3 regions of the Actinacidiphila sp. bgisy145 genome follow, and region 2 is predicted to be linked to each of the others. Evidence: riboswitches for the same ligand, from Rfam matches in the RefSeq annotation. Region 2 holds a riboswitch; each other region holds the start of a gene.

Region 1 (3,646 bases), on a different contig from region 2:
AAGGCGAAGGCGTCCAGGTCCCGGGCCGCGGCGAGCGCCACCGCCGTCCCGGTGACGGCGACCGCCGCGAGGAACAGCGCCGTGTGCCACCGCACCCCGGCCACCGAGCCGAGCGTCCACTCCATGACACCGCGGGCGGCGTCCCGGTCGCCCAGGACGAGCACCACGAACGAGGTGAACGCCGCGCACATCTGCCCCACCGCGACCCCGGCGAGGACCGTGCGGGTCCCGGAAAGCGACCAGGACCCCGCACCGGCCAGCGCCATGACGAGCGCCGCCGCGAGCAGCGCCCCCGCGAACGCGGCGACCGGCAGCGCACCGGCGGCCGCCGCGCCGGACGCGCCGACGCCGAGCACCAGTACGGTGACCGCGCCGACGGCGGCGCCGTCGGAGATGCCCAGCAGGTAGGGGTCGGCGAGGTCGTTGCCGGTGAGCGTCTGGAGCACCGCGCCGCACACCGCGAGCCCGGCGCCGGTGGCCGCCGCACCCACCACCCGCGGCAGCCGCAGCTGCCAGACGATCTGGTCGTCCAGCAGCGTCACATGGTGGTCGCCCAGGCCCAGCCGCCGCAGCAGGACGTCGGCCACCACCCGCGGCGGCTCGTGCACCGACCCGATCGCGAGGCCGAGCAGGCACACCGCCAGCAGCGCCACCGCGGCCGCGGCCAGCACCGCAGCCGAGCGGGCCGCTGTACGGTCGCGGGCGCGGTCGGGCGTACGCGTACGCGTACGGTCCGCGGCCGTCACGACGCGGCGGGCAGCGCGGCCAGACCGGCCGCGACCCGGGCCGCGCCGTCCGCCAGGAGCACGCCGGGCGTCGACTCCGAGAACGGCACGACGACGAACGCGCGCCGGCGCACCGCGGTGAGCCGGCTCAGCACGGGGTCGTGCTCCAGATAGGAGATCTTGGCCGCGGCGCTGTCCCAGCTCGCGTCCGCGAGCACGATGGCGTCCGGGTCGGCGGCGGCCACCTGCTCCCAGCTCACGTTCTGCCAGCCGCCTTTCAGGGTGCCGAACACGTTGTGCGCGCCGACGGCGTCCAGGACGGTCTGCGGTCCGCCGTGGCCGGCCCCGACGTAGGGGGACTTGGTGCCGGAGTCGTACCAGAGCACGTCCAGGCCCTTGCCCGCGCCCTGGGCGGCCAGTGCGGCCAGCGCCGTCTTCTGCTGCCGCTCGATCGCGGCCGCCCGCTGCGGCACCCCGAAGACCGCGGCGATGTCGGCGAGTTCGCCCCACACCGCCTCGAACGACGCGGCGGGCACCTGCTTCGCGTCCGCGCAGCCGAAGGGCGACAGATAGGAGCCGATGTGCTCGGCGGCCAGCTCGGCGCGGGTGCCGGCGACCTTGCCGGTGAAGGCGCTGGTGTAGGAGGCGTAGAGGAAGTCGGGGCGCGCGGCGAGGAGCTTCTCCTTGGACGGGTACTCCTTGCTGAGCACCGGCACGGAGTCGTAGGCGGCCTTCCACTTCGCGGGGATCGTGTCGTCGAGGTAGGCGGTGCCGGCCATCCGCGACTGGAGGCCCAGCGCGAGGGCGACCTCGGTGGCGCCCTCGTTGAGGGTGACCAGCCGCTTCGGGGGCGCGGCGACGGTGGTGGCCACGCCGCAACTGCGCACGCTGACCGGGGCGGTGCTGCTGCGCGCGGCGGCGGAGGACGTCGGGCCGCTCGCGGCGGGCGCCCCCGTGCAGGCGGCCAGGCACCCGGTGGCCAGCAGGGCCGCGGCGGCGGCCGGCAGCCGTAGCGGGCGGGTGCGGGCCCGGGCGCCGGGGCGTATGAGACGGCTGATATGGCGGAACGGGCGCAGGGCGCTGCTCGGCACGTGTACTCCAAACCCTCGTGGAAGATGTCGCGCCGTGGCCGGTCTCCTGGCTTTCGCGTCGACGCTCCACGGCCGGCCTTCCCAGGCGTCCGTTGCCGGTCCGCCCAGTGGCCCCGACCGTCGTGGGGACGGTCGGCGCAGGGCCGCGGAACTCCGCGACTACAGTGGCGAGGGCCGCACCGGCTTCCGACCGGTTTCCCGTGCACCACGGCACGCGCACGCTACCAAACGCGCCGCCCCGCCCGGCCGGCCGGATCACAGGGCGCGGAGGGCCCGCACCGCCGCGGGGGTAGGGCCCGGTGCCAACGGCCGCGGCCCCGCCCGGAGTTGACGGGAAGGGCCGCGCGAGGGGAGTGCGGAGCGGGGGTCAGGACGGGCGGTCGGTGCCGTAGCCGTGCAGGAAGGCGTCGACGGCGCGGGTGACGCAGTCGCGGATCTCGGCCGCGCCCAGCGGCGGGCTGCCGTGCGGGCGGATGGTGATCTCCGAGGTCACCAGGGCGATGAAGTGCACGGTGGCGCGGGCGGGTTCGGGGATGCGCAGCAGCCCGGCGCCGGCGAGCTGCTCCAGCCGCCGGGCGACCTCCCGCTGGACGCGCTGCGGCCCGGCCTGCTGCCAGGCGTCGATCACGGCGGCGGGGAAGTGCTGCACCTCGGCCTTGATCTGCCGGATCATCGCGAAGTGCTCGGGGAACTGGGTGCGCTGGCCGACGAAGGCGCGGCCGAGCGCGAGCAGGTCGGCGCGCGGGTCGGTGCCGGTCACCTGCTTCTCGACGGTGGCGACGAACGCGTCCGCGACCTGCCCGGCGCTGTCGTGGACCACGTCGGAGAAGAGCTGGTCCTTGCCCTCGAAGTGGTTGTAGATGGTGCGCGTGGACACGCCGGCCTCGGCGGCGATCGCCTCGATGCTGGTGCGGCTGTAGCCCTCGCGGCCGAAGACGGTCCGGGCGCCCTGGGTGATGGCGTCGCGCTTGCCGGCCCGTCCGCCGGTACGGGCGGGGCCGGGGCGCTCCGGTGCCGCCTTGCGGGCGGGGGCCGTCGGTGGGGTACTCAGGGGAAGCCTCCGATACGGGTCGTCGTCCGTTGCCCAATTTACCATGCACGTTGTACTTTACTTTGAGGGCTTTCCGTCAACCCGCCAGAGGACCGTGCACATGGATATCGGGACCATCACTTTCGGCACCCTACTCAGCGACCCCTTCACCGGGCACCGCGTCTCCCAGGCCGAGCGCCTCGACGAGGTGGTCCGCAGCGCGGTGCTCGCCGAGCGGCTCGGCTTCTCCTGGTTCACCGTGGGGGAGCACCACTTCGGGGAGCGCGACGTCATATCGGCGCCCCCGGTGGTGCTCGCGGCGATAGCCGCCCGCACCTCCACCATCACCCTGGCCACCGGCACCACGCTGGTCGCCAACCGCGACCCGGTGCTGGTCGCCGAGGACTACGCGACGCTCGACCAGCTCTCCGGCGGGCGGCTCCAGCTCATCGCGGGCGCGTCCTTCTTCCCCGACCCCTACAGCGTCTTCGCCCAGCCGCCGGAGAGCAAGGCCGACCGCAAGCGGGAGAACCTCGAACTCCTGCTGCGCCTGTGGTCCGAGGACGAGCCCGAGGTGACCTGGCAGGGCGCCTTCCGCCCGCCGCTGGACGCGGTGCGGGTGCAGCCGCGGCTGCACCAGGCGCGGCCGCCGGTGTGGGTCAGCGGCGGCTCCAAGCCGGACTCGGTGCACCTGGCGGTCGAGACCGGGCTGCCGATGGTCTTCGGCACCACCGCCCGCCCGCCGCAGACCCACGCCCCGATGTTCGCGCTCTACCGCGAGCTGTGGGCCAAGGCCGGCC
Region 2 (3,646 bases):
ACCGGGCCGGAGAGGACCGCCGCCGCGAACGCGTCCGCGACCCCACCGAGGCCCGCCACCCTGCCGAGGTCCGCGACCCCGCCGGTCTCCGCAGGCCCGGTCTCCGCCGGGGCGGGCGGGTCCGCCGCGCGGCCGGGCAGCCCCGGCAGGGCCAGCGGGTAGGGGCCGCCGAGGGCGGGCTGCCAGCGCAGGTCGGACAGCCGTACGGCGCCGGGCACGTGTCCGTACAGCACGGCCAGCGCCAGGTAGGGGGAGAGCAGCCGGGCCACCAGGCCCAGGTGGGTCACGGACGCGGCCACCCGCTCCTCGACCGCGTCCGGCTGCTGCCCGCCGCCCGCGGCCAGCACCCCGCGTACGGCGGCCACGCGGGCGGCCAGCACGCCGCTGCCGTCTGCCAGCTCGGCCATCGACCGCCAGCCGGAGCCGCCGCCGGCCGCGTCGGCCGCCGCAGCGCTCTCGACCGCGAAGAACGGCCCCAGCTCCGCCAGGGCCGCTCTCGTCTCATCGCCGTGCACGGCGCCACCCTGCCGCGGCAGGGCGGGATGGCGCGCCGAGGCGCCCCCTCACGCCTCCACCGGGCCGACCCGGGGCGCCCGCGCGGCGCGGCCGGTCGGCGAGGCGCTCAGCACCCGCTCCGAAAGCGGCCCGAAGACCAGCGCGATCGCCGACCACAGCAGCAGCTGCGCGGCCACCGAGTACAAGCGGAACCGGAACAGCACGTCCGCAGGGAAGCCCGGGTAGACGATCCGCCCCGCCGGGTCGGTCAGCGGCTGAGGTGTCTCCGTGGCGTGGTTGCCGTACTGCTCGCGGTTGGCGGCCAGGTGTCCGAGCGCGGGCAGCAGGCCGATCACCACGCTGATGGCGACCACGAAGGCCGCACCGGCCAGCAGCGTGGCGTTCCACGTGCCGAACCGCCCCTGGAGCTTCCGCCCCAGCCACACCGCCAGCGCGAGCAGCGTGATCGAGCAGACCACCATGACCAGATAGAGCCCGGTGCGGGCCTTGATGGTGTCCTCGTGCCCGATCGCGGGCGGGTTCGCCGGGTACTTCACGAACGGCACCAGGTAGAAGCCGAGGAAGCCGCCGCCGGCCACCAGCAGCGCCAGCGTGCGCGGCCGGACGCCGCCGACCCGCCCCAGGCACACCGTGTAGACCACCGCGAAGAGGGCGCCCATGGCGGCACCGAAGAGGATCAGGCCCACGCCCATGCCGACATCGGCCTGGACGGTGCGGCTGAACAGGTCGGGGCCGTCCGGCGAGACCGGCAGGCCCGCGGCCTTGTCCAGGGCGTTCTGCGCCGCGTCCCGGCCGCTCTCGTAGCTGATCGCCCGGTTGATCTGCGGTTCGGCGAAGATCCGCGCGAAGACGAACGCGAGCAGCCCGCCGATCGCGCCGGCGAGCACGCCGCGCAGTACGAGTCGTTTCTCCATGTCGAGTTGTCCGCCTGCCTGTTGTCGTCAGTGGCAGGGGAAGCCGAGGAAGTGCCGCGCGTCGTGCACGAACTCGTGGATGTGCATGTCCCGGCCGAAGACGGACACCGCGCCCTGGTCGACGCCGATGAAGTAGTAGGCGGCCAGCGCCAGGAGCGCGCTGCCGACCAGCCAGAGCACCGCCTTGGAGACGGGCAGGACGACCGGCGTGGCCTCGGTCGACGAAGGGGTGGACACAGAACTCACGGGTGGGGCCTCCTTCGGGGATACAGCGTCCCTCGGTTCGAGTGGGGCGGCGTGACGGCGGAGTATCTGACTCCCGGACGCCCCCAGAGGCGACCGGTACACAGTGGCGCGACCGTGCCGGAGTTCCACCGGCTTCCTCACACCATCACGAACGACCAGCGTACGGGCGGGCGAACCGGCACGTCAACGCATGTCACCTGCTTCCCGCCACACCGCGCGGGGGCCGCCGCGCCGCCGGAGGCGGCATCAACTCCCCGACCAGCGCCGCCACTTGATCCACCTCGATGAGGAAGCCGTCATGCCCGTACGGCGAGTGGATCGTCCGCGTCCGGTCCGCGCCCGGGATGCCCGCCGCCAACTCCTCCTGCTGCGCGGTCGGGTAGAGCCGGTCGGAGTCGACCCCGGCCACCAGCGCGGGCGCCGTGACCCGCCGCAGCGCCGCCGCGGTGCCGCCCCGCCCGCGCCCCACGTCATGGGCGTTCATCGCCTCGGTGAGCACCACATAGCTGCCCGCGTCGAACCGGCGCACCAGCTTGTCCGCGTGGTGGTCGAGATACGACTCCACCGCGTACCGGCCGCCGTGCCAGGGCAGTTCACCGCGCTGCGGGTCCCGGCCGAAGCGCGCCCGCAGTTCCGGCTCACTGCGGTACGTCAGGTGCGCCAGCCGGCGGGCCTGGCCGAGACCGGCGTGCGGGCCGCCGCCCGGCCCGGCGCCGTGGTAGTCGCCGCCGCGCCAGGCCGGGTCGGCCCGGATCGCCCGCAACTGCACCGACGCCCAGCCGATCTGCTCGGCACTGGCCGCCGCCGGGCAGGCGAGCAGCAGCAGCGCGCCGACCCGCTCCGGGCGGCCGGCCGCCCACTCCAGCGCCCGCATGCCGCCCATCGACCCGCCGACCACCAGCGCCCACCGGTCGATGCCCAGCGCGTCCGCCAGGCCCGCCTCGGCCGCGACCTGGTCGCGCTGGGTCAGGAACGGGAAGGCGCCGCCCCACGGCCGCCCGTCCGGCCGGGCGGTGGCCGGGCCGGTGCTGCCCTGGCAGCCGCCCAGCACGTTGGGCGCCACCACGAAGAAGCGGTCGGTGTCCAGCGCCCGGCCCGGCCCGACCAGCGCGTCCCACCAGCCGGCCGTGGGATGGCCGGGCCCGGCAGGACCGGCGACGTGGCTGTCCCCGGTCAGCGCGTGCAGCACCAGGACCGCGTTCGACCCGTCGGGCGCGATGCGGCCCCACGTCTCGTACGCCAGCCGCACCTCCGGCAGTTCGCCGCCCGCCTCCAGCCGGAGCGGCCCCGGAGCGCGGTGCCAGCGCCGCCGCCCGGGCGGGTCCCCCGGCCGCCACGCCCCGGAGGCGGGCGGCGGGAGGACCCCGCCGGCGGGTTCCGGGGCGGCGCCGGCGGGCGATCCGGCGCCGGGGACCGGCGGCGTGCCGGGCACGGTCAGGACGCGCCCTTGGCCGCTCGGAACCCTGCTTCCAGGTCCGCCTTGAGGTCCGCGACGTTCTCGATGCCGACCGACAGCCGCACCAGGCCGGGCGTCGCACCGGTCTGCGCGAGCTGCGCCTCGTCGAGCTGGCTGTGCGTGGTGGAGGCCGGGTGGATGATCAGGCTGCGCACGTCGCCGATGTTCGCCAGGTGGCTGAAGAGCCGCACCGCGTCCACGAACCGCCGGCCGGCCTGTGCGCCGTCGCGCAGTTCGAAGGCGAGCACCGCGCCCGCACCGCGCGGCAGGTAGCGCTGCCCGGCCTCGTACCAGGGGCTGGAGGGCAGGCCCGGGTAGTGCACCGCCGCGACCTCGTCGCGGGCCTGGAGCCACTCCGCGAGCTCCTGCGCGTTCGAGGAGTGCCGCTCCAGCCGCAGGGACAGCGTCTCGACGCCCTGGAGCAGCAGGAACGCCGAGTGCGGCGACAGCGCCGGGCCGAGGTCGCGCAGCAGCTGCACCCGCAGCTTGACCGCATAGGCGCCGGGGCCGAGCG
Region 3 (3,646 bases), on a different contig from region 2:
GGTCGATGTCGCCCACCACGACCACCGGCAGCCGCGCGCTCCTGGCCACCGCCATGTTGACGATGTCGGTACGGCGCAGGTTGATCTCCGCGGGGCTGCCCGCGCCCTCGCAGACCACCGCGTCGTGCGTACGGCCCAGCTCCTGGAGGCAGTCCACCACGGTGCCGAGCAACTCCGCCTGCTTGCCGCCGTGGTAGCCGCGCGCGCTCAGCTCGCCGACCGGCCTGCCCAGCACCACCACCTGGCTGCGCTGCTCGCCGCCCGGCTTGAGCAGCACCGGGTTCATCAGCGCCGACGGCTCCACCCCGGCCGCCTGCGCCTGCATCGCCTGCGCCCGGCCGATCTCGGCGCCCTCCCGGGTCACGTACGAGTTGAGCGACATGTTCTGGCCCTTGAACGGCGCCACCCGCAGGCCCTGCCGGGTCAGCCACCGGCAGATCCCCGCGGTCACCACGCTCTTGCCGGTGTCCGAACCGGTCCCGGCGACCATCAGCCCCTTCACCGCGCACCCCTCGTGCCGGTCCGGCCGCGGGCCGCCGACAGCAGCACCGACGCGCCCAGCGCGAGCGCGCCGACCCGGCGGGACAGCCGCACCGCGCGCCCGATGTCGGCCGGCCGCGGCGGCCGGAACCCCGCGCCCAGCACCGGCCGGTGCTCGACCCGCCCCCCGTACGCCAGGGTGCCGCCCAGCCGCACCCGCAGCGCCCCCGCGAACGCGGCCTCGACCGGCCCGGCGTTGGGCGAGGGGTGCCGCGGCCCGTCCCGGCGCGCGGTGGCCAGCGCGCTGCGCGGATACGGCCCGGCCAGCGCGGCGAGCAGGGCGGTCAGCCGCGCGCCGGGGTAGCCGGCCGCGTCGTCCAGCCGGGCGGCCGCCCACCCGAAGCGCAGGTGCCGCGGGGAGCGGTGGCCGACCATCGCGTCCAGCGTGTTGGCGGCACGGAAGCCGACCAGCCCGGGCACCCCCGCGAGCCCGCCCCACACCAGGGCGCCGACCACCGCGTCCGAGGTGTTCTCCGCGACCGACTCCACCACCGCCCGCGCCAGCGCGTCGGCGTCCAGCGCGGCCGGGTCCCGCCCGCACAGGTGCGGCAGCCGGTCCCGGGCGGCGGCCAGGTCGCCGGCCTGAAGCGCCGCGCCGATCGTGCGGGCCTCCCGGGCGAGCGAAGTGCCGCCCAGCACCGACCAGGTGGCCGCCGCGGCCAGCGCCGCGCCCAGCAGCGGGCGGCGCCGGGCCGCCCGCTCGGCGACGGCGGCCGCGGCCACCGCGCCGCCCACGCACAGCGCCGCGTACGCGCTGCCGGCGCCCCGGTCGTCGCGCCACATCCGCTGCTCCAGGGCGCCGGCGGCCCGCCCGAACCCGGCCACCGGGTGGCCGCGGCGCGGGTCGCCGATCAGGAGGTCGCCGAGGAAGCCGAGTGCGGCGCCGTACGCGTAGGCACGGTGGCGGCCGCTCATGCCGCGGATATCCGGGTACCGGCGGCCGCAAGGGCGGCTGCCGCCTGCGTGCAGGGCATGGCGAAGTCCTCACTCAGGGTCCGCGCCCTGGCTCGACGTGACCGGCGGTGAGAGTCTCCTGGCTCCCGGATCAACGCACTCCCGGGCCTTCCCGCCGGCGTGCGCCGGCCGTGGCCTCCAGCTTCGGGAGTGCACTCCCCGGTGACAGTGGCGGGACCGCGTCGGATTCGCACCGACTTCCTCTCCTGCCGCCGCATTGCTCCCGGCAGTTCACCACGCCCGGAGAAACCCCGTCAACCGGGCCTGCCTGCGGCTTTGCGGCCCCGCGCCGACGGGTGGGCGTGCGGCCGGCTCAGAGGGAGGCGTGCTCGGGAAGCAGCTCCTGGATGCCGATGCGGTGGTAGAACTCCGCGCGGATGCGGTCGCTGACCGCGGACACGACCTCGCTGCCGTCGCGGCTGGGGTCGATGTGGGTGCGGAACGGCCGCTCGCCCTGCGGCAGTCCGACCACCCGGACGATCTCGTCCGCGACCTCGTCCACGGTCCGCCCCGCGGGGAAGAGGTCGGTGAGCGCCTGCGCCATGGAGTCGCGCACCGCGCCGTACGCCTCGTCGTACGCGGTGTCCCGTACGGTGTCGGCCGGCCGGGCCGCGTGGGCGAAGTGGTTGGTGCCCGACGGGTAGGCGCCCGGCACCACGATGACGGTGTCGATGCCGAACCGGACCAGCTCGGCGGCGTAGCTCTCGGCCAGTGCGTCCATGCCCGCCTTCGCCGCGAAGTACGGGGCGAGGAACGGCGGGTGGCCGCCGCGGGTGGAGGACGACCCCACCCACACCAGCAGCCCCTCGCCCTGGCGGCGCAGGTGCGGCAGCGCGGCGCGGTTGACGCGCTGGGTGGACAGGACGTTGGCGTCGTAGAGCGCGGCGAGCTGTTCGGGGGTGAACGCCTCGGTCGGGCCCAGCGCCATGTGGCCGGCGTTGTGGACGACCACGTCCAGCCGGCCCTGCTCGGCGGTGACCTGCTCGATCGCCGCGTCGACGGACGCCTGGTCCTGCACGTCCATCTCGATGCCGCGCACGTCCACGCCCTCCGCCTCTGCGTACGCGGCGAGTTCGGCCACGCGGGGGGCGTTGCGGTCGGCGGTGGCGCGCATGCCCGCGTAGACGGTGTGCCCGGCCCCGGCCAGGAAGCGGGCGGCGAGGTTGCCGATGCCGCTGGAGGCGCCGGTGACGACGATGACCTTCGGACCGGTGCGGTGTGTCGTGGCTGGTGTCATGGCTGTTCCTGCCTCCTAGATGATTCCGCCGTTGGCGCGGACGGTCTGGCCGTTGACCCAGTGGCCGGCGGGGCCGGCCAGGAAGGCGGCCACCTCGGCGATGTCCTCGGGGGTGCCCAGGCGCTCCAGCGGGGGCTGGGCCGCGAGGCGGTCGACGGTCTCCTGGTCCTTGCCGGCCATGAACAGGGGTGTGGCGGTGGGCCCGGGGGCGATCGCGTTGACGGTGATGTCCCGGCCGCGCAGCTCGCGGGCGAGGATCAGGGTCAGCGCCTCGACGGCGCCCTTGCTGGCGGTGTAGGCCCCGTAGCCGGGGAACTGGAGCCCCACGACGGAGGTCGAGAGGTTCACGATGGCCCCGCCCGCGCGCAGTCGGCGGGCGGCCTGCTGGTCGACCACGAAGCTGCCGCGGATGTTGGTGCGGTGCACCGCGTCCAGCTCCGCGAGGTCCAGGTCGACGATCGGCTTCAGCCGCATCACGCCGGCGGTGTGCACGACGGCGTCCAGCCCGCCGAAGGCGGCCTCCACGGTGTCGAAGGCGGCGGCCATGGCGTGCTCGTCGGCGACGTCGCCGCCGACGGTGACGGCCCGGCCCCCGGCGCCCGTGATCTCCGCGGCGAGCGCCTCGGCGGCGGCCTTGTTGCCGGCGTAGTGAATGCCCAGGGCGTACCCGTCGCGGGCGAGCCGCCGGACGACGGCCCGGCCGATGCCACCGGACCCACCGGTGACCAGGGCGACGCGGACAGGGGTGGCGCTGGTGGACATGGCGTCCTCCTTGTTTTCGTCGATACGATCTGACGAGATCAACGATAACACAGATGGGGATCGATGATTCGGTCAGAGTGTTATCGGCGAAAACAGGAGAGGGGCCCGCGGGCGCCGGCATGCGAACAGCCCGCCGCCGGGACCCAGGTGGCG

Evidence for each region. A riboswitch is a leader RNA that binds a small molecule or an ion and turns the genes downstream of it on or off. The one in region 2 is predicted to bind cobalamin.
Region 1: it holds a riboswitch for cobalamin, as region 2 does, so the genes downstream of both, AC3ERT_RS33500 (ABC transporter substrate-binding protein) here and AC3ERT_RS30660 (CbtB domain-containing protein) in region 2, are expected to answer to the same signal.
Region 3: it holds a riboswitch for cobalamin, as region 2 does, so the genes downstream of both, AC3ERT_RS23140 (cobalamin biosynthesis protein) here and AC3ERT_RS30660 (CbtB domain-containing protein) in region 2, are expected to answer to the same signal.

What each region holds. Positions count from the first base shown of each region.
Region 1 covers NZ_JBYIRL010000056.1:38,600-42,245, forward strand. Annotated here, with positions in the region: gene AC3ERT_RS33495 (FecCD family ABC transporter permease) at 1-746, opposite strand, end outside; gene AC3ERT_RS33500 (ABC transporter substrate-binding protein) at 743-1,816, opposite strand; cobalamin riboswitch at 1,836-2,041, opposite strand; gene AC3ERT_RS33505 (TetR/AcrR family transcriptional regulator) at 2,184-2,912, opposite strand; gene AC3ERT_RS33510 (LLM class flavin-dependent oxidoreductase) at 2,968-3,646, shown strand, end outside.
Region 2 covers NZ_JBYIRL010000044.1:41,822-45,467, forward strand. Annotated here, with positions in the region: gene AC3ERT_RS30650 ((2Fe-2S)-binding protein) at 1-515, opposite strand, end outside; gene AC3ERT_RS30655 (CbtA family protein) at 564-1,430, opposite strand; gene AC3ERT_RS30660 (CbtB domain-containing protein) at 1,458-1,676, opposite strand; cobalamin riboswitch at 1,716-1,871, opposite strand; gene metX (homoserine O-acetyltransferase MetX) at 1,870-3,108, opposite strand; gene AC3ERT_RS30670 (bifunctional o-acetylhomoserine/o-acetylserine sulfhydrylase) at 3,111-3,646, opposite strand, start outside.
Region 3 covers NZ_JBYIRL010000026.1:49,121-52,766, reverse strand. Annotated here, with positions in the region: gene AC3ERT_RS23145 (cobyric acid synthase) at 1-490, opposite strand, end outside; gene AC3ERT_RS23140 (cobalamin biosynthesis protein) at 499-1,455, opposite strand; cobalamin riboswitch at 1,567-1,698, opposite strand; gene AC3ERT_RS23135 (SDR family oxidoreductase) at 1,808-2,731, opposite strand; gene AC3ERT_RS23130 (SDR family oxidoreductase) at 2,747-3,493, opposite strand.